One region of the Bacillus vallismortis genome, then DNA from elsewhere that is predicted to be linked to it. Evidence: riboswitches for the same ligand, from Rfam matches in the RefSeq annotation. Region 1 holds a riboswitch; each other region holds the start of a gene.
The links. A riboswitch is a leader RNA that binds a small molecule or an ion and turns the genes downstream of it on or off. The one in region 1 is predicted to bind thiamine pyrophosphate.

Region 1 (5,391 bases):
TCCATTCTTCAGCAGAAGGCTTTTGATTCAGCTTTTCGTCAGAAAGCCCTTTGACTTCGTTCCACGTTTCTAATCTGGCTTCATTAAAGATACTCATCATATCTCCTCCTAAAGTGACATTACCATATATATAAGCAATTATCATTTATAAAGCACTTCAAAATGGCACACTTTATCTAAAAATTTCGAAACCTTTTTCGTTATGTCTCGTATAAATGGTAACGGCAGCCGTTCATCAATGCATTGATGCAGAAAGGATGAGGAATTTGGAGTTGTTTGGCGTCCCTATACAAACGATTTATCTTTATACGCTTATGATTGCGGGCAGTCTTACGCTATTATTTCTATTTTTCGGAGATGTGTTTGCAGGGCTGTCAGAAGGCATTCCCTTTCTTAATCCGACTTTGGCGCTCGCATTTTTTACATGTTTTTCAGCAGGCGGATATATAGGCGAACTCATATTGCCCCTATCCCACCTGTTGATCGCGCTTTTCTCTTGCATCCTTTCGATTATCCTTGTGATATTGCTTCACTTTTTTGTTCTGGTCCCATTATCATCCGCAGAAGAATCACTGGTTTATAAAGAAGATGATCTAAGAGGAAGGGTCGGCAAAGTGATTACCGCTGTTCCTATAGACGGGTTTGGTGAAGTGGTCATTGAAGGAATAGGCGGCACCATCTCGAAATCAGCGGTCAGCTTTGAGAATCAGCAGATCAGTTACGGGACAACGGTTTTGGTCGTAGATATCAACAACGGAGTTCTTTTGGTTACTCCGCATGAACCTATTTAAAACAAGGAGGAATGTAAAATGACAATGCCGATTATAATTGTCATCGGAGTTGTATTCTTTTTATTCATTGCACTGGTAGCCGTTTTTATCACAAAGTATCGTACGGCAGGACCAGATGAAGCGTTAATCGTAACGGGGAGCTATCTAGGAAATAAAAATGTTCATGTCGATGAAGGCGGCAACCGTCTTAAAATCGTCCGCGGCGGAGGAACCTTTGTCCTTCCCGTCTTCCAGCAGGCAGAGCCGCTAAGCCTATTATCAAGCAAACTTGATGTTTCGACACCTGAAGTCTATACCGAACAAGGAGTTCCAGTAATGGCTGATGGAACTGCGATTATTAAAATCGGCGGTTCTATAGGAGAAATCGCTACAGCGGCTGAACAATTTTTAGGAAAATCAAAAGATGACCGTGAGCAGGAAGCGCGTGAGGTTTTAGAAGGCCATCTTCGTTCCATTCTCGGCTCGATGACGGTTGAAGAAATCTATAAAAACAGAGAAAAATTTTCTCAAGAGGTGCAGCGTGTGGCCTCACAGGATCTCGCAAAAATGGGGCTTGTGATTGTTTCCTTTACCATTAAGGATGTACGTGATAAAAACGGTTATCTTGAATCATTAGGGAAACCGAGAATCGCTCAAGTAAAACGCGATGCTGATATCGCAACAGCAGAGGCTGATAAAGAAACCCGGATTAAGCGGGCAGAAGCCGATAAAGATGCAAAAAAATCAGAACTTGAACGGGCGACGGAAATCGCTGAAGCTGAAAAAACCAATCAGCTCAAAATAGCCGAATACCGCAGAGAACAAGATACGGCAAAAGCGAATGCCGACCAGGCATATGATTTAGAGACTGCCAGAGCGCGCCAGCAAGTCACCGAACAGGAAATGCAGGTTAAAATTATTGAACGCCAAAAACAAATAGAACTAGAAGAAAAAGAAATTCTTCGCCGGGAGCGCCAATACGACTCAGAGGTAAAGAAAAAAGCCGATGCAGACCGTTATTCAGTCGAGCAGTCCGCCGCAGCTGAGAAAGCCAAACAGCTCGCGGAAGCTGATGCCAAGAAGTACAGTATAGAAGCAATGGCGAAGGCAGAGGCCGAGAAAGTCAGAATTGACGGACTTGCAAAAGCAGAAGCTGAAAAAGCGAAAGGGGAAACAGAAGCTGAGGTTATCCGTCTAAAAGGTTTGGCGGAAGCGGAAGCAAAAGAGAAAATCGCCGCTGCTTTTGAACAGTACGGACAGGCTGCGATTTTCGATATGATCGTAAAAATGCTTCCGGAATACGCAAAACAAGTGGCATCACCTCTTTCAAATATTGATAAAATCACTGTTGTTGATACAGGGGGAAGCAGTGATTCAAGCGGCGCCAACAAAGTAACCAGCTATGCGACAAACTTAATGTCAAGCCTTCAAGAAAGCTTAAAAGCCTCATCGGGAATTGATGTAAAAGAAATGATTGAGAACTTTTCAGGAAAAGGAAACGTAAAACAAAGCCTTCACGAATTAACAAATGAAATAAAAGAAGCAAACGGGTCCAAACAAGAGAAGAATGACTAATGAAAGGATAGAACCAAATGGCAACTGTGAGAGAGGCAAAGTTAGAGGATATAATAGACATTGCAAAAGTGCATGTCGACAGCTGGAGAACAACATATCGCGGCATCATCCCGGCTGACTACTTAAATGGCCTGGACTACAAGGAATTTGAAGACAAATGGAAAAGCCGCTCGTTAAAGGGTGTATTTGTCGCTCAAGATGAAAAAGATTCAATATTCGGCTTTGCTTCATTTGGCCCTATTCGGTCTGAACAAGAAGGCTATGACAGCGAGCTATACGCGATTTACCTTTTAGAGGAGCATCAGCGGCAAGGTGCAGGCAGAGCGCTCTTAGCAAAAGGAGCAGAGTTTTTGCTTCATCATGGCTTTTCAAACATGTTTGTTTGGGTAATTGAGCAAAACCCCTCGATTTCATTTTATCAAGCCTATTCTCCTGAAAGAAAAGCGGAGGACAGCTTTGAAATTGCAGGAGAAAGGCTGAAAGAAATAGGGTTTGGCTGGCCGGATCTTTCTGCTTTGAAAACATCTCTTAACAGATAACAAAAAAACAACCCCCAGCGGATTGCGCTGGGGGTTGTCACGTTAGGCTTTGTCTATTTTAAGCAAACGCGGTGCTGTCATAAATAATAAACAAAGGACAATTGCACAGATGATGAATGAAGGAACCATATAAGTAGCATTATAAGTTAATGAATAAATCCATACCGGCGTTCCCTTTGGAGCATAGCTGCCGAAAAACACAGCTCCTGAAATGACGTGTGCCGCATAACGCAGGAAACTGCCGATAAAAACTGCGCTGACCACTGAAACAATCAGTTTCCCTTTATTTTTTGCTGCCGTTGCTTTGCGGACAGTATAAGCGAAATAGCCGCTTATCCCAATTGCTGTGAATGCGATCATATAATCCAGAAATAGCTGTACAGGATGCTGTGCGAATAAGTTTCCGATTGCTATTTGAACTAGTCCTGTCAGCAGGCCGGTAGTAAGGCCTGCTTTTACACCCCACCGAAACGAAATCAAAAAGATCGGAATCATCATGATGGAGACCGAGCCTCCTTGAGGCATTCGGAGAAACATTCCTGAGACGATGTCTAAAATAACAGCAGCCGCAGTCATAATTGCAATTTCAATAAGGCGAACCAGTTGCTTAGATTGATTCATAAAAATCCCCTTCCATTGATAGACAATCCAAAAGGACAACAAAAAAGCAGCACGCGGAAGGATGAGAAAAGTTCCACGCACTGCTTTACAATCTGCAATTCATTTGACTTTGCCACATCCCTACGCCAGCGTTAACTAACAGGTTCAAAGGGTCAGAACGTAACCGCTCACTCTCAGCTTTAATGCTCCCCTTGTGGTTATCAATATTTAATTCGTTTCTACTATACTAAAAAGAGAAAAAAACAACAAGGTCACACTATTGAATGTATATGTTCTTTTAACATAGTTATATGCTAAAGACATGAAGGGACGATATGCCGAGGATTATAGTTTATTTATTTTATAGATTTTTTTAGAAAAACTATTGCAATAAATAAATGCAGATGTTATATTATTAAACGTCGCTGATGCACAGCGGACAAAACAAGAAGCTTCAAAACAATTTGAAAAAAGTTGTTGACGAAATGGAAGCGAAATGTTATATTAGTAAAGCTGCTTCATTAAGAGGCAACGAAATGATCTTTGAAAACTAAACAAGACAAAACGTACCTGTTAATTCATTTTTATAAATCGCACAGCGATGTGCGTAGTCAGGGGCCTGCGCGATGCAGGTCATGCAGATGTTGTCACAGGATGTGACGAACTTAATCTGCGCTCCATTACTTTATGGAGAGTTTGATCCTGGCTCAGGACGAACGCTGGCGGCGTGCCTAATACATGCAAGTCGAGCGGACAGATGGGAGCTTGCTCCCTGATGTTAGCGGCGGACGGGTGAGTAACACGTGGGTAACCTGCCTGTAAGACTGGGATAACTCCGGGAAACCGGGGCTAATACCGGATGCTTGTTTGAACCGCATGGTTCAAACATAAAAGGTGGCTTCGGCTACCACTTACAGATGGACCCGCGGCGCATTAGCTAGTTGGTGAGGTAATGGCTCACCAAGGCAACGATGCGTAGCCGACCTGAGAGGGTGATCGGCCACACTGGGACTGAGACACGGCCCAGACTCCTACGGGAGGCAGCAGTAGGGAATCTTCCGCAATGGACGAAAGTCTGACGGAGCAACGCCGCGTGAGTGATGAAGGTTTTCGGATCGTAAAGCTCTGTTGTTAGGGAAGAACAAGTGCCGTTCAAATAGGGCGGCACCTTGACGGTACCTAACCAGAAAGCCACGGCTAACTACGTGCCAGCAGCCGCGGTAATACGTAGGTGGCAAGCGTTGTCCGGAATTATTGGGCGTAAAGGGCTCGCAGGCGGCTTCTTAAGTCTGATGTGAAAGCCCCCGGCTCAACCGGGGAGGGTCATTGGAAACTGGGGAACTTGAGTGCAGAAGAGGAGAGTGGAATTCCACGTGTAGCGGTGAAATGCGTAGAGATGTGGAGGAACACCAGTGGCGAAGGCGACTCTCTGGTCTGTAACTGACGCTGAGGAGCGAAAGCGTGGGGAGCGAACAGGATTAGATACCCTGGTAGTCCACGCCGTAAACGATGAGTGCTAAGTGTTAGGGGGTTTCCGCCCCTTAGTGCTGCAGCTAACGCACTAAGCACTCCGCCTGGGGAGTACGGTCGCAAGACTGAAACTCAAAGGAATTGACGGGGGCCCGCACAAGCGGTGGAGCATGTGGTTTAATTCGAAGCAACGCGAAGAACCTTACCAGGTCTTGACATCCTCTGACAATCCTAGAGATAGGACATCCCCTTCGGGGGCAGAGTGACAGGTGGTGCATGGTTGTCGTCAGCTCGTGTCGTGAGATGTTGGGTTAAGTCCCGCAACGAGCGCAACCCTTGATCTTAGTTGCCAGCATTCAGTTGGGCACTCTAAGGTGACTGCCGGTGACAAACCGGAGGAAGGTGGGGATGACGTCAAATCATCATGCCCCTTATGA
Region 2 (5,391 bases), 1.7 Mb from region 1:
TATTGAAGACTCCGGCTTTCCAATGATGATGGGCTCTTTATCTGCTCCCGTTTTAACAGCCTCAACTATGGCACCTGTAGCTGGAGCTGGTCCTTTAGCGGTGGGAAATGTTTTATCCCCATTTGTAGCAATAAATGAAGCCCCACTGCGGATGAGATTTACCGCCTTATGTATATCTTGAAAAGTAATATTGTGATCCCATCCAATGACAACAGCTTCTGCTAGGTCTTCTTCAAGATCAATACCAGCTTTTCGAATCTCGCTTTTAAGTTCATCATTTCCTAATATATATGCTCTCTTTATTCCAGCCTTAACAAGGTAATCAGCTGTTGCCCACCCCGAAGTAATCACTTCATCAATACTTGCTGAAATACCAAGCTTATGAAGCCTTTTAACAATCGTTTCTCTTGTAACACAGGGATCATTCGTTAAAAAACGAATGGATTTCTTTTCTTCACGGAGGCGTTTTAAAGAAGAAACAGCTTCTGGTAAAGCTTTGTCTCCTATATAAATAACTCCGTCTAAGTCGAATAAAAATACATCATATTCCTTATAGATCATCATAACACTCCTTAAGTAGCTGTCGTGGGGTTAATGATTGAGCGATACGCGAAATGATTTGTAGGCCCTTGTCCCTTCCCAATCCCTATAGGATGTTTAATGGCTGCTGAGATAAATTCTTTTCCAGTTGCTACTGATTCTGGTATACTGTGTTGCTTTGCTAGCTCTGCAGTGATGACAGCAGAAAAAGTACAGCCTGTCCCATGGGTATGTTTTGTATCAAAGCGAGGGGAAACAAACTCCTCGAAGGCCTCATCAAAATACATAATATCACGAGCTTCTCCGTTCATATGCCCCCCTTTTACGACAGCACTCTTTGCCCCGTATACTTCCACAATTTCTTTAGCAGCATCGCGCATCTGCTGTACAGTTTTAATTGATTTGCCGATGATTACTTCTGCTTCTGGAATATTTGGTGTAATAACAGTTGTTTGAGGTATTAATAATTTTTTCAAATGATTAACGGCATCCTTATGAAGCAGATGATGACCGCTTTTAGCAACCATAACTGGGTCCATCACATACGATTGGATTTTAGCCGCTTTTAATTTTTCAGCTATCAGTTCTATAATATCCACGCTTGCAAGCATACCAGTTTTTACAGCATCTGGTTTTATATCTCCGATGACACAGTCTATTTGCTGAGATATATTATTCAGAGATACCTCCTCAAAACTCTTCACACCAAGTGTGTTTTGAGCAACAACTGATGTAATAACAGCCATTCCAAATACTTGCTGCTCCTGGAAGGTTTTTAAGTCTGCATGAATTCCCGCTCCCCCGGTTGGATCTGTTCCAGCAATCGAAAGTGCTTTATAGATATCCGTCAACTCATACTCCTCCTAAGGTAGGTTTCACTGCTTCAAAAATGATAAAAGGTGGGTATTCCTTTTCACTTTTCCAATTATTAAATTTAAATTTTTGTTCGATGGCCTTTAACTGCTCTCCGTCAATATCGTTTAACGTTGGTTCCAGTAATGTTACACTTTCAAAGCCTACATTAGATAAAAGTTTATAGTACATTGACTTCGGCCAATGAAAGTCATTTAAAATTAAATCTTCTTGTTCAGGAACATGAAGCCACTCATTTCTTTCTTCTCCATAAGAATACTCTTTCCCCGGTATTCCGTTGCGAAAGGTTGAAAATTCTTTTCCAGTTGAGTCAGGGTTTGTATCCAGTATAACAAAAGAAGCACCTGGTTTTAACACACGAAAAATTTCACCCATAATTCTTTTGATACGTTGATCACTATCTGTATTAATAAAGACGTAACAGGCCATAGCAGCATCAACTGAATGATCTGGTAAGAAGGAAAGGTTATCATGTTCAATTAAATGATAGTCGACATGTGAATGTTTTCTTTTTTTCTTTGCTATATCCAACATCTTACTTGATTCATCTACTGCGATTACATTGCAATCTATTCTGTCAGCTAACCTATATGCTACCTTACCGGGTCCACAGCCAAAATCGAGCACCTTTTTAATATCCGCTTTATCAAATTTACGAAAAACATACTCAAAACCTAATGTTTGTTCTAAAACGTCGTTATAAGCATCGAATTTACCAGCAACACTGTCTTCTTTCCAAGAAGTTTTCATTAAATTTCCTCCTTTTGTTTAGTTGAAAAGTAATTAAACCACTTATTTTTAACAAAAAACTGATAAGTAGGAAGTAAGCTTTGAAATAATGAATGATCCATATCTCGCTTATAAGCAATATGCTGATATATACTAAAAAGTAAGAGAATTTGTTCCCAATATTCAGGTAAATCTAAAGTTTCAATATCCTGCCTTGACATTGAAATTTGATCTTTTCTAAGCAAAGACTCATATTTTAAAACTGTTTCAATAAAAGGCCAATTATTCCCGGTAGGCATTTTAGGAAATTCAAAAGCCGAGGTATCATTATGAGTTTTAGCTTCCTCAAGTACTGTTTTTGCCCATTCGTTGTCGGACTCATAGATATGAATGGAACCAACATTATGGAAATATTCTCCGACTTCTAAATGAAGTTCTCTAGCCATTAATTCTTGCATAAATGTAAAAGAGAAAAGATCACTAATCATTCCTCGAAATGCATCATTTGCACGCATTATGGAAGACATGTATAACTTGTTTTCTCTTATGAAAAATTGCAAACCTATTGTACAAGAAACATCAATATTGCCAGAAACGAAGAGTTCCGAGGCATCGAATATTTGAATAAATGCCCTTTTTGAATCAATGTCTTCCTGTGTCAAAAGATTTTTTATTCTATTCCATTGATTTAGTTTTGCGTTTCCAAATTCAAATATTTTAGGTCCATACGCAGTACCTGTTAATGTTTTTTTATTCATTGAATATAAAGGCATTTTTTTATTGTAATAACTAATAAAATCTAAGTTGTTACTCCCCGATAAATACCATAAAACTTCAGCAAAATTAAACACGATATTTGTTTTTCTAGAGGGTAAGTAAGTGACACGTTCTATTGGATTTTCAAGGGTCAGATGATAGTTCAATTTTTCTTTGCTATTTTGTCCACGCGGTGAATTTAAAAATTCAGGGTAATAATAGATGTCATATAGGGTTTCCATATATGCTTCATGAAAAGTTTTCTTTCTCATTAAGATTCCACCTTGTATTCCATAAGGATACTTTTAATCTTCTCTAATAAATCATCAGTACCTTTAAAATTAATGTATTCAACATCAGCTACTACGCTTAACCCTTGAATTAAGAATGCGTAATCCCTCTCATTTTCTAGTAATAACACTATCTTTTTTTTCAAGGCAGAAGCCCATCCTATTTCTATATGCGTTCCAGGAGAAGCCGGTGAGCCAGGAAAAGCTACAAAAAGATCGCAAGAGCGTATTTCATCAAAATCAATTTTAGTGCATTGTTGGGGTGTCATGAAATCTTTCCCCCATCCTTCTCGCTTGTGAGCATTATGAACTAACCATCCTTCATTTTCAAAAAAAGAAATTAATGACTCTAACTTCTCCCTTTCATGTAAACTCATCAATCCAGTATTCACATCTACTAAACTTTTAAAAGGTCCTGCTAAAAAAACTTTTTTAGTTGTCACTTTAATATCCCCTTTCAAAATAAATAAAGCCACTTTCATATGGAAAGTGGCTTAAATATAGATAAGATAAAAAATCTCTCTATTTTTTTCACTTCCCTACGTTGGTGTTAACCAAATCAGGTTCAAAGGGTCAGGACTTGTGTCTCTTCTCAGCTTCTAAAAGCTCCCCCAGTGTATAAAATATAAATATTTACTTTCATCCTAAACTATTCCATATCTTTAGTCAAACAATGATTGATAAGCCTTGAACCCTGCGTATCAACCGACAAAAGTTTTTCGAAAAGTTACTACGCCTTGCATTTGATGGCAATTCATGGAGCTTAAAAAAAAAGCACAAAAATACCTTATTTTCTAGTGTGTTTAAAAAATGTCCTGAACATCGCAAATTGTAAAAGGAATCCAACAATAAAAAAAGAGAAGTAAACACACGTTTTACTCCTTTAACTTTGTCTCTTCACCTTTTGCTTCTTCATAGTCTGGTGTTTTCTTTGATAAGCCCAGTCGATCATTTTCGCCATTAATTGGCATACCACCCACCTATTGGCACTCAGCGCCAACTTTCTCATATTTAGGTGTACGATGTCAGTTCACGAAAAGATTCTTCGGAAGGTAAAACCCAAATTGAAACCTTAATAAATGCTCTGTATCGTTTATATCAAGAATTGCACCGTGAGCGATTGGTGAGTGGGCTTCAACAACAATATCTTGACTGTGTCTGTAATCCATTACGAAGGAGAAAACATATTATATATGTCTAATATGCTTTCTCCTTTATTTTAAGGGTTTTTATAATTTAGGTTTTAATAATTTAAACCTGTTTGTATCCCGTTTTTAAAACAATTAGAAACAATTATCAACAACGTCACCTAAACTAAAGAATTCTAGTACGACTTTTTGAGTTTCATCTGGTAGTGCCTTAGTAGATACTTTTACGGCTTTTTTTATAGCATTTGTTCTAGAAAGTCCTAGGTTTCTTTGATGTTTATAAGCTGTAATAATTGTTTTTGTCATTGAATTTAGTCCGCCCATTAATTTTGCTGCTTTTTTAACTTTTAAGATCTTTGCCCATGGGATAGCGTTTACTGCTATAGCTTTAGCAGCACTAGAAATGCAACTCCATGTACTCAGTACTATAAATGGTCCTATACTTTCTTGGGCGGTTTTAACAGCAGTCAGGTTTTCTCCATCAACCACAAATTCATAACCTACAAATTCGTTCCCTTTATGTACGTTTAACCATTCAATACCGGAGTTTATTCCTTGTTCAGCAACATCCTCTGGCATTTGATCAATTAATTCTAATAGAGGTTCGAGAGTTCTTTTCATGATTTGAGCTTCTACATTAACTTGCTCAGAAGAAACATCATTAGAACTTTCTTTCACGTTAGCTATTGGTATTGTTATAGTGGTAAAAATTAGAGAGAAACAGATTACAATGACCAATTGTTTAATGCTTTTCTTCACGTTATAACTACTTTACAATATTTTTATAGAATTATTTTTGCAATAGGAGTGTGTTTGTGAAAAAAAGTTTTTATTCTTTGATATTATTGATTGTTGCAGGTTCGTTTATTGTTAACATTTTTGTAGATAATGAATCTATTTCAACAATAGTTAATATTATTGGACTAATTGCAATTATTATTATGGGCATTGTTTTAAGAATTACTTTTGGTAACTCTTCTGAAAAGTAATCCTTTTTAAGATTAAAAGAAATAAACATCCTCAATTTTACAAAGATGAATTACAAAAAGATACAT
Region 3 (5,391 bases), 2.1 Mb from region 1:
TGACTGCCGGTTCTCGCGGACCAACTTTAATCCAAGATGTACATTTACTTGAAAAATTGGCCCATTTCAACAGAGAACGTGTTCCTGAACGTGTTGTACATGCCAAAGGAGCAGGCGCTCACGGATATTTTGAAGTGACAAATGATGTCACAAAATACACAAAGGCCGCTTTCCTTTCTGAGGTCGGCAAACGCACACCGCTCTTCATTCGTTTCTCAACCGTTGCCGGTGAACTTGGCTCGGCTGATACAGTTCGCGACCCGCGCGGATTTGCGGTTAAATTTTATACTGAAGAAGGAAACTACGACATCGTCGGGAACAATACACCTGTATTCTTCATCCGCGATGCGATTAAGTTCCCTGATTTCATCCATACACAAAAAAGAGATCCAAAAACACACTTAAAAAACCCTACAGCGGTTTGGGATTTCTGGTCACTTTCACCAGAATCACTGCATCAAGTGACAATCCTGATGTCTGACCGCGGTATTCCTGCGACACTTCGCCACATGCATGGCTTCGGAAGCCATACATTCAAATGGACAAATGCCGAAGGCGAAGGCGTGTGGATTAAATATCACTTTAAAACAGAACAAGGCGTGAAAAACCTTGACGTCAATACTGCGGCAAAAATTGCCGGTGAAAACCCTGATTACCATACAGAAGATCTTTTCAATGCGATCGAAAATGGAGATTTCCCTGCATGGAAACTATATGTGCAAATCATGCCTTTAGAAGATGCCAATACGTATCGCTTTGACCCGTTTGATGTTACAAAAGTTTGGTCTCAAAAAGACTATCCATTAATCGAGGTCGGACGTATGGTTCTCGACAGAAATCCTGAAAACTACTTTGCAGAAGTAGAACAAGCGACATTCTCGCCTGGAACACTCGTGCCTGGCATTGATGTTTCTCCTGATAAAATGCTTCAAGGCCGGCTGTTTGCTTATCATGATGCACACCGCTACCGTGTCGGTGCAAACCATCAAGCACTGCCAATTAACCGCGCACGCAACGAAGTGAACAATTATCAGCGTGACGGACAAATGCGCTTTGACAATAACGGCGGCGGATCTGTATATTACGAGCCAAACAGCTTCGGCGGTCCGAAAGAGTCACCGGAGGATAAACAAGCAGCATATCCGGTAGAAGGAATCGCTGACAGCGTAAGCTATGATCACAACGATCACTACACACAAGCCGGTGACCTCTACCGTTTAATGAGCGAGGATGAGCGTGCCCGCCTTGTTGAAAATATAGTTAACGCCATGAAGCCGGTAGAAATTGAAGAAATCAAACTTCGCCAAATCGAGCATTTCTACAAAGCGGATCCTGAATACGGAACACGCGTGGCTGAAGGCCTTGGATTGAAAATTAAATAAAATTATTAATAGAATTGCAAAAACCCGCTGTACATAGCGGGTTTTTTATTTGCGCACTTCGTATGTCCTCCATGTGAGGGATCACACTCTATCGTTTGCTTTCAAACAAAAAAGCCCTTATCTAAAAGATAAGAGCCTTCGGTGCCCAAAGAGGCTGGAATACGTTCGCAGTCAATCTTTTATTTGTAAAGCTGGCTGCCTTGATTTACAAATTCTTCGGCTTTTTCTTTCATCCCCTCTTCAATAGCATCCCATTCGCTCAGCTCTTTGTCCTTCGCATAGTCACGGATATCCTGAGAAATTCTCATGCTGCAAAACTTCGGTCCGCACATTGAACAGAAATGAGCGGTTTTCGCTCCTTCTGCCGGCAAGGTCTCATCATGGTATTCAAGCGCTCTTTCCGGATCAAGAGATAGATGAAACTGGTCTCGCCAGCGAAATTCAAAGCGGGCTTTCGATAAAGCGTCATCACGTATTTGCGCTCCGGGATGCCCTTTTGCAAGGTCTGCGGCGTGCGCAGCAATTTTATATGTAATGACTCCTTCACGAACATCATCACGGTTTGGCAGCCCCAAATGCTCCTTCGGCGTTACATAACAAAGCATTGCTGTCCCATACCAGCCGATCATTGCCGCTCCGATCGCTGAAGTAATATGGTCATAGCCCGGCGCTATATCTGTTGTCAGCGGCCCCAAGGTGTAAAAAGGCGCTTCTTTGCAGATGTCCATTTGTTTATCGACGTTCTCTTTGATTTTATGCATCGGCACATGCCCAGGTCCCTCAATCATCACCTGAACATCATGCTTCCAGGCAATTTGCGTCAGCTCCCCAAGTGTCTCTAATTCAGCAAACTGCGCTTCATCATTGGCGTCAGCGATTGATCCGGGTCGAAGCCCGTCTCCCAGAGAAAAAGCAATGTCATACGTTTTCATAATCTCACAGATCTCTTCAAAATGGGTATAGAGAAAGCTTTCCTGATGATGAGCCAGACACCATTGTGCCATAATCGCTCCCCCGCGTGATACGATTCCCGTCGTCCGTTTGGCTGTTAATGGCACATACCGCAACAAAACACCCGCGTGGATCGTAAAATAATCCACTCCCTGTTCAGCCTGCTCGATCAGCGTGTCACGATAAATCTCCCACGTTAGATCCTCCGCTACGCCGTTTACTTTTTCAAGCGCCTGATAAATTGGAACCGCCCCTACAGGCACAGGGCAATTGCGGATAATCCATTCACGCGTCGTATGAATATCTTTTCCGGTAGATAGATCCATCATCGTATCCGCTCCCCAGCGGATAGCCCACGTCATTTTTTCCACTTCTTCTTCAATGGATGACGTAACCGCCGAATTCCCAATATTCGCATTAATCTTCACATGAAAATTCCGGCCGATAATCATCGGTTCACTCTCAGGATGATTAATATTTGAAGGAATGATCGCCCGGCCGCTTGCTACCTCATCTCTGACAAATTCGGGAGACACATGCTCGCGGATTGCGATAAACTCCATCTCAGGTGTAATGATTCCTTTTTTGGCATAGTGCATTTGCGTGACGTTTTGGCCCGCTTTCGCCCGCAGCGGTTTCCGCTTTAGTCCCGGGTAGCTTACGTTTGGATTTGCTTTTTTATAACCGTTATCTTCTGGTTTGACATCCCGTCCTTCATATTCTTCAACATCGCCGCGCTCCGTGATCCATTTTTGGCGAAGCGGCCTTAATCCTTCTTGAATATGAATGGCCACCTCAGGGTCCGTATACGGTCCGCTTGTATCATAGACACGAACAGGCGCGTTTTCTTCTTCGCCGAACGCTCCTGTCGTCGGACTTAAGGCAATTTCCCTCATTGGCACTTGGATGTCCGCAGAGGAACCCTCCACGTATACTTTCTTGCTCCCTGAAAAACTCGACATAATCGAAATGTTGGCTTGCTGCACTGAATCGTTTTGCATCACTGATCCTTCCCCTCTCTTCGTTTGAAAGGACAAAATCAAGCTCATTACCAGCACAAAAAACCGGATTCAAAGAATGAACCCGGTTACAGTCAGAAAGAAACATATTATCGCCCAGGACGGCAATAATAAAAACAATTTCTCTACTTCCCCACGCTGGTACGAACCAGATCAGGTCCAAAGGGTTAAGAAGCTTACCTTCTCTCTCAGCCCGAAAACGGGCACCCCCAGTAACTATTAATTTCGCACTCATCTTAACATAAAACCAACCCGAAAAAAAAGAGAAATATAGATCATATTCAGCTAATTCACCCCAGATATTTTACCGGCAGCCGGGTTTCAAAGATTTCATGTTCAACCACCGTCACCCGATATGCCTTTGCACCCGGCCTTGAGCTCACTGTCTGAAACAGCTGATCATTTATAAAATGGAGAGCCGCTCCATCATCCGCCGCATAACCATCACCCAAGAAACCATTACATATCAGCTGATGGAATATCGGCCGCCGCTCCTTCTCACTGTCATAATGAGGACAAAAGCTTCCATGCAAAAAGCCTAAACTTTTCATACTTGTCAGCGGCCCGGCTGAATCCGTCACCCCTTCTTCAAACCAGCACATCGCACCGGCACTTAATCCAGCTAAAACCACACCGCTCTTCCACGCCTCTCTGAGAATAAGATCCAACCCCCACTCCTTCCATAGCACAAGCATATTCCGCGTATTTCCCCCGCCAACATAGATCACGTCCTGTTCCATAACAAAAGAAAGTATATCTGTTGACAGCGGCTTACATAAGGATAAATGAGACGGTACACAGTCCATTGTTTGAAATGCATGATAAAACCGCTGGACATAGTTTTGTGAATCACCGCTCGCCGTCGGCAAAAAACAAATGCGAGGTGACTTCCGTTTCGTTTGATTGATGATATATTGATCGAGAGACAAATTGTCCGGTTCCATCGAAAAACCCCCGCCGCCCATCGCAATAATCTGTTTCATCATCCCACCCCCGACAAAACTTGTTATTCATTATGGCATGACAAGGCTACATATTTTCTTACCCAGGACGACCTAGAAAATAAATCTTCTGAAGAACGGGGAGATAAAGCCTTTGAACGAGGTCTCAGCCCAATTTTTAATTTCAGTCACATTTAGAAAACGCAATCCCTAACCTTAGAACAGCGCTGCACGATCAATTCGTTACAGTTCTAGATAAAAATATATCTGTATCACAAAAAAGACGGGACCTCATCTTTCAGATCCCGCCTCTCCCTTTTATTGCTCCACTCTTCGTAAAGCCTCATTTACCGTTTCTTTGATAAACACATCTTCACCGCTTAATCGATCTAAACTGAGATCGCCGTTTCTCAGCCTTTCGGAAATATGGTTTATATCCTCTTCTACCGTGATTTGCAGCTCACCGGCCAAAAACATTCTGTGTAATTCATCAGCAACCATACTTTCTTTGTTCATTCCAATCCGCTCCTTTGCTTTCAATATTATTCTTAGTCTGTCCCTAGGCAGGACAAATAATAGGAAAAAAGTATGAATCAAACGAATCTTTTTTCCTTCTTCTTACGTATATCTGTTGAGAAAAAGAAAAAGGGGAAGATCTAACATGTCATTTTTCAAGAAGCTTGCAGCAAGTGCCGGAATCGGTGCTGCAAAAGTAGATACAATTTTAGAGCAAGACGCCTATTATCCAGGAGAAAAAGTACGGGGAACTGTTCATGTCAAAGGCGGAAAAATCGCTCAGGACATCCGCTTTATTGACGTACAGCTTAATACACGGTACGTCATTGTAAAAGATGATGAAGAGCATCGAAAATACGCTACAATTCATTCTTTCCGGGTCACTGGTTCATTCACCATTCAGCCTGGAGAAGAGCATCAATTTCCGTTCTCATTCATTCTTCCACTTGATACCCCGATTACTGTAGGAAAAGTAGAAGTCGCCGTGGTGACAGACCTTGATATCGAAGGTGGTATCGATAAATCCGACCATGACCGCATTTTCGTTGAGGCACACCCTTGGATTGAAAATGTACTGGAAGC
Region 4 (5,391 bases), 1.9 Mb from region 1:
GATGGCATGAACGCCAAGCTCTTCCAGCTTTCTTGCGAGCACAACATCATCTGATGTGTACGGGAGCACGATAAACCCTTCTTCAAGAAGCTGTTCGGACGCTTTTAATGTCTCAACAGGATCAGGCAGCAAGGAACGTCCGCACCCGATGACTTCCACTTTAATCATGTCACAAAGTCCTGACGCTTTCGCCAGCCTCGCGATCCGTACCGCTTCTTCAGCGGTGCTGGCGCCCGCTGTATTCGGCAGAAGCGTATATTTGGATAAATCAAGCTGTTCCAGAAAATTAGGCTGAGACGCTTCAAAGATGTTCATTCTCCGCACAGCAAATGTTAAAATATCAGACTCGGAAACGGCCACCGCTTCCTTTTGGATGTCAAACGATGGGTATTTCCCCGTCCCCAGCAACAATCTTGATTGAAATGATTTCCCGCCAATGGTTAACATGCTCATCCGCCTCCTACAAAATGGACAATTTCAATGACATCGCGATCACAAAGCTCAACTTCGTGATAATGTTCTTTGCCGATAATTTCTTTATTTCTTTCAACGATAACGATTTTATTTTCAAGCTGATAGAACGCCAGCAGGTCTTGAATTGTACCTTTGTCTTTTTCCCACTTCACGTCTTTACCGTTCAGCTGTAGCATCATATCTGAACCGCCTCCTTGCGATCAATTCGGAATGCGTGCAGCCAGTCTGGATTGACCTCCTTATTCATGATGAGATCACTGACCAAAGCGCCGGTTGCCGGAGCAAGCAGAATCCCATTTCTGAAATGGCCCGCCGCAAATACAATACGGCTGTCCTCAGGGTGTCTGCCGATGTACGGTTTTCCGTCCTTTGTTCCCGGACGCAATCCAGCCCAAAAACGATCCACCTTCATATTCTGAATGGCCGGCAGCATCGTTTTTGCTTTTTTCATAACCGATTCCAGCCCGCCAAGATCCGGTGTTTCACTCCAATCACCCGGCTTCATTGTCGCGCCGACAACCAGTCTGCCACTTTTTCTCGGTACGATATAGCAATGGTCATGGTAAAGTGTTTTTGTCAGCGGTATCTCATCATTCCAAACAGACAGGCACTCCCCTTTTACAGGGAAAAATGAGTGATTCAGCCCAAGCTGCCTAAAAAACATTCCGCTCCACACCCCGCTGGCAACCGCGACATGATCCGCCCATACATAGCCATTCGGCGTTTCGATGGACAGCGCTTCACCGCCACGTTCCACATTGAGGACGGGCGTATGCTCAAAAATCTCAGCCCCAAGCGCTTTTGCCGCTTTCACATATGCCTTGCAAACAAAATAAGGCTCAACATGCACATCATCTTGAATAAAGGCTGCCCCGAAAATGTCACCTGACGTATAAGGCTCTTTTTCTAAAACTTCTTCTTTTGTATGCCAGCTGACAGAATCCAAGCCATCCATCTTCCTCAGCCGCAGCATGTCTTCTTCAGAAAACGCAAGCTTAAACATCCCGCCGTTATGCTGCATGATATCAATACCCGATATGGTGTAAAGCTCTTCCCCAAGACCTTTGTACAGACGCTGGCTGTGCATGGCGAAATCAAAAAACGCGTCACGTTCCTCGCATTCGGCATGGGCGCCCAGCATTCCGGCAGCAGCGCTTGTTGTTCTGCCGCCCATTGTCCCGCTTTCAAACAAGGCGATTGTTTTGTTTTCCTTTGCTAAATGATAAGCAATCGCGGAACCGATAATCCCGCCTCCAATGACAATTGCATCATAATGCCTTTTCATAGCGCATCTCCTTTAGCGTACGGGAATATTGTCTGGCAGCTCCCAAAGGATCAGCGGATGAAAAAATTCCCGACATGACAGCGATCCCGTCTGCCCCCGCTTGTTTTACGCCTCTTAATCTGCCCGGTGCCATCCCGCCAATCGCAATAACCGGGATGGACACCCGCTGCTTGATAGTTGACAGCAAAGACAAGCCTCTGCCTTCAAGGCCCTTTTTACAATCCGTTTCAAACACATGGCCGAACAACACACAGTCCGCATCTTCCTTTTCTGCTTGAATCGCTTCCTCCAGTGAATGCACCGACCGCCCGATATGAAGGTGCGGAAATCTGGCTCTGACCTGCTTCGGTGAAAAGCTGCTGCTCGGCAGCTGCACACGATGAATCGCTGAAAAAAGCGCAATATCCACTCGTCCGTTCATGACCAATTTCCGCTTATCAACACCGCTTTCAGATAAAAGCTCAATCAATTTCAAAATGTCAGCCGCAGATTTAGACCGCTCTCGAATGTGTATGCAATCCACTTCATTCTGAATGGCTATGATGACTTCCGCTAACACTTCAACCGGCTTGCAGTCATCAGTTATGGCGTGAAGCTCCAAGTTCCTCCACCTCTTTTACGCCGCGGTCGGACCAGCCTTCTTTTCGATTGGCCATCCCCCAAAATTGATACTCATAAAAGCTTGAAATAACAAAATTCTCTTTCATCTTGGCACGCACTTCCTCCGTGCTGTTTTCCGCCAGCTCATCAAAGCGGTTGATTTGTTCTTCGACCTGCTGTCTGAACCAGTCACCGCCGTATGTGCTGATCCACTTCTGATAAATCGGATGCCCCGGATCACATGTCAGCAATTTCTCGCCAACCTCGTAATACAGCCAGTAGCACGGCAGAAGGGCTGCTAAGATCTCAGCAAAATTCCCGCTCAAAACCGAACGGTACATATGGGATGTATATGAGTACGCCGTTGGAGACGGCTTAAAGGCCTTACGCTCTTCCTCACTGATCTCCAACAGCTCCGCAAACTCGCGGTGAAGCGCCATTTCCGCCTCATATGTACCTTGGGCGTGGCTTGCCATCCGTCCCGTTGTATAAAGGTCCTTCGCATAAGCGGCGCCAAACGATTGCACCTTCGCAAAATGCGTTAAATAATAAGAATCCTGAAGCACGTAGTATTTAAAACGGTCAATCGGAAGCGTTCCATCACCGATTCCCTGAACGAACGGATCGACAAAGCTCCCTTCCCACCATTCTGCGGCTGCACTGCGGCATTCTTCTGAAAATTTCACACGTCATTCCCCCTGTCTGATAAATAAAAAAACCACTTTCCCGCAAGGAAAAGTGGTTTGGAATTGGCATAGTAAACGAACACAAATACCGCTCCACTTCCCTACGCAGGTCTGAACCTGTTCAAGTTATGAGGGTCTAAAAGTCACACTTTTATCTCAGCCCTTATGAAGGACACCCCTAGTGGTTATACAAATACATATTGAATTGTTCTGCATCTCTATATTAACACGAATCCCTATTTGGTCAAGGTTTATCCTTCCAACGATTTCTTAAGTTCCGTTACATACCCCCGAGATCCGGTGACAATTAAGCGGTCACCCAATTTCAGCCTTGTATCCCCATGAGGAACGATGCTGTCCACACCTCTGAAAATCCTGACAAAGATGACATCGCCTGTAAAAGGGAATTCCCGCAAAATCACACCGTCGTATGTGCTGTTTTCCATATTAATTTGATACAGCGAAGACTCTTCGTTCGTGAGCAGCTTCATGACACCAGGCGCTTCTATTAGCGCGCGAAGCAGTGTTTTTGTCGACAGCAGCATAGAAAAGATGTTGATTCCCTGCTCCTTCAAAGTTGCTTCATTTTCGGGTGATCCGACGCTGGCAATCACTCTTTCTGTTCCTTTTTCTTTTGCAAGTAGTGCAATCTCCGCATTCATGTCTTCATTCCCGGTCGCAACAACCAGGATATCCGTATCAAAAATGCCGAGTGATTCAAGCGTCCCGTGTTCATAATTAGAAATCGCTTCAACAGAAAAAACTGATTCCGACAGCTTTTCCTCCGCGTTCTCTTGATAGACATGCACAACACGCACGTCATACTCCTCTTCCGGCAGTTCAAGAGTAACAGGCAATGTCATTTGGTTTGCGCCGATAAACGTAATGGTCTTTTTCTCCTCCGGCTGCTCCTCCCGTTTGTATAATTTTTTAAAGAAGACCGGTGAAAAAATACTGGCAATGACGGCTACTAACGTCAGCGCTCCTGACATATTTGCGCTGATCACGTGAAGCTGCTGGCCGATTGTCGCAGCGGCAATCACGAGAGAAAGCGTTGACGTCAGCAGAAAACCAGACGCCAAAATGGTGCGGTTATCATACCACTTCTTCAAGTACAGGACGGGAATAATTTTGCTGACTAACAGCGCCAAAAGCAGAAGCGGGATCATGATCAAAATTTTCGGATCTTGGAAAAGGGTCCAAATATCCAGCTTCACTCCGACCATCACAAAGAAAATCGGAATCAAGAACCCATAGCCGAATGAATCCAGCTGCTGAACAAGTTCTTTATTTGGCGAAAGAAGGGAAACGAGAACCCCCGCTAAGAAAGCGCCGAGAATATTTTCCGCCCCAAGTGATTCAGACAGGGCAACGAGTACGATAATTAACGTAAAAATGGCACGCGTCCCAATCTGAATCGTCCCTTTTGACATAGACTCAACAAATGAACGATGTTTAAAGACCCGGCCGAAAAAGTAAAGCACCACTCCGGCTGCAAACAGGATCATCAAGAGCCACATGTTTCCGCTGTCTTCTCCGTATAGAGAAGAAAACACGGCAAGAAGAATCATCGTGACCAAATCAGCAATAACGGCAACAAGCAAAATAATCTGCCCGATATTTGAATTCATGATCCGTTCTTCTTTTAACGTTGGAACGACAACGCCTAACGAAATCGTTGAGATAATGAGCGTCATTAAAAACGCATTTTCGATAAATCCTGCCAAGACGAACCCATAGGACAGCAGCAATGATAAAATAAATATACCGGCAAAAATAACGGACGCCGCAGCAAACGTATTGGGCACCGCTTTGCCGTTCGGCAGGAGCTGCTTTTTCTTTCCTTTCTCAAACGATGAAAAATCAATTTCAAGCCCACTTAAAAACATTAAAAAGATAAATCCGAGCAGAGAAAGCGTCTCAAGCCATGTATCGCCCTCGACAACTAAATTAAGACCGCTTTTTCCGATAATCAGCCCCATAATGATTTCTGCAACAACAACCGGGATGGTCAGTTTAAAGCGATGCAAAAGGATGGGTGTCAAAAATGCAACGATAAGTACAACAACTAAAGATGCGACAGATGAATGCGCCATAATCAGAACCTCCTTTTTAAGTCAGGGTTATTTCAGTTCTCAATCAAAGAACAAAACCTCATTTTAAAAAAACATAACGCGATTTTAACAAGGATGGTGATAAAAAATAAAGTAAAAAGGTCTTATTTCTTGTTTAGAAAATAATTCTTCTATATTTTGCACATAAAAGCCTGTGATGACTCACAGCACTTTGCTCCATAATAAATAAAACAATCGGCAAGGAGGATCACGCATGGCTTACGATATCATC

Region 2: it holds a riboswitch for thiamine pyrophosphate, as region 1 does, so the genes downstream of both, BV11031_RS15675 (nucleoside 2-deoxyribosyltransferase) here and thiT (energy-coupled thiamine transporter ThiT) in region 1, are expected to answer to the same signal.
Region 3: it holds a riboswitch for thiamine pyrophosphate, as region 1 does, so the genes downstream of both, thiC (phosphomethylpyrimidine synthase ThiC) here and thiT (energy-coupled thiamine transporter ThiT) in region 1, are expected to answer to the same signal.
Region 4: it holds a riboswitch for thiamine pyrophosphate, as region 1 does, so the genes downstream of both, tenA (thiaminase II) here and thiT (energy-coupled thiamine transporter ThiT) in region 1, are expected to answer to the same signal.

Annotation. Positions count from the first base shown of each region.
Region 1 is NZ_CP026362.1:403,751-409,141, forward strand. It holds gene BV11031_RS02200 (DinB family protein) at 1-97, opposite strand, end outside; gene BV11031_RS02205 (NfeD family protein) at 267-791, shown strand; gene floT (flotillin lipid rafts scaffold protein FloT) at 810-2,345, shown strand; gene BV11031_RS02215 (GNAT family N-acetyltransferase) at 2,363-2,884, shown strand; gene thiT (energy-coupled thiamine transporter ThiT) at 2,927-3,505, opposite strand; TPP riboswitch at 3,606-3,707, opposite strand; rRNA gene BV11031_RS02225 (16S ribosomal RNA) at 4,169-5,391, shown strand, end outside.
Region 2 is NZ_CP026362.1:2,963,554-2,968,944, forward strand. It holds gene BV11031_RS15655 (HAD-IIA family hydrolase) at 1-564, opposite strand, end outside; gene thiD (bifunctional hydroxymethylpyrimidine kinase/phosphomethylpyrimidine kinase) at 573-1,391, opposite strand; gene BV11031_RS15665 (class I SAM-dependent methyltransferase) at 1,393-2,163, opposite strand; gene BV11031_RS15670 (thymidylate synthase) at 2,163-3,170, opposite strand; gene BV11031_RS15675 (nucleoside 2-deoxyribosyltransferase) at 3,170-3,631, opposite strand; TPP riboswitch at 3,708-3,811, opposite strand; partial or broken gene BV11031_RS22980 (lipoprotein) at 4,064-4,159, opposite strand; gene BV11031_RS15680 (hypothetical protein) at 4,472-5,095, opposite strand; gene BV11031_RS22675 (hypothetical protein) at 5,152-5,325, shown strand.
Region 3 is NZ_CP026362.1:2,541,121-2,546,511, forward strand. It holds gene katA (catalase KatA) at 1-1,382, shown strand, start outside; gene thiC (phosphomethylpyrimidine synthase ThiC) at 1,562-3,334, opposite strand; TPP riboswitch at 3,466-3,573, opposite strand; gene BV11031_RS13690 (Type 1 glutamine amidotransferase-like domain-containing protein) at 3,643-4,335, opposite strand; gene BV11031_RS13695 (hypothetical protein) at 4,612-4,815, opposite strand; gene BV11031_RS13700 (sporulation control protein Spo0M) at 4,955-5,391, shown strand, end outside.
Region 4 is NZ_CP026362.1:2,270,261-2,275,651, forward strand. It holds gene thiG (thiazole synthase) at 1-453, opposite strand, end outside; gene thiS (sulfur carrier protein ThiS) at 450-650, opposite strand; gene thiO (glycine oxidase ThiO) at 650-1,759, opposite strand; gene tenI (thiazole tautomerase TenI) at 1,743-2,360, opposite strand; gene tenA (thiaminase II) at 2,338-3,045, opposite strand; TPP riboswitch at 3,127-3,235, opposite strand; gene BV11031_RS12295 (monovalent cation:proton antiporter family protein) at 3,297-5,141, opposite strand; gene prpE (bis(5'-nucleosyl)-tetraphosphatase PrpE) at 5,374-5,391, shown strand, end outside.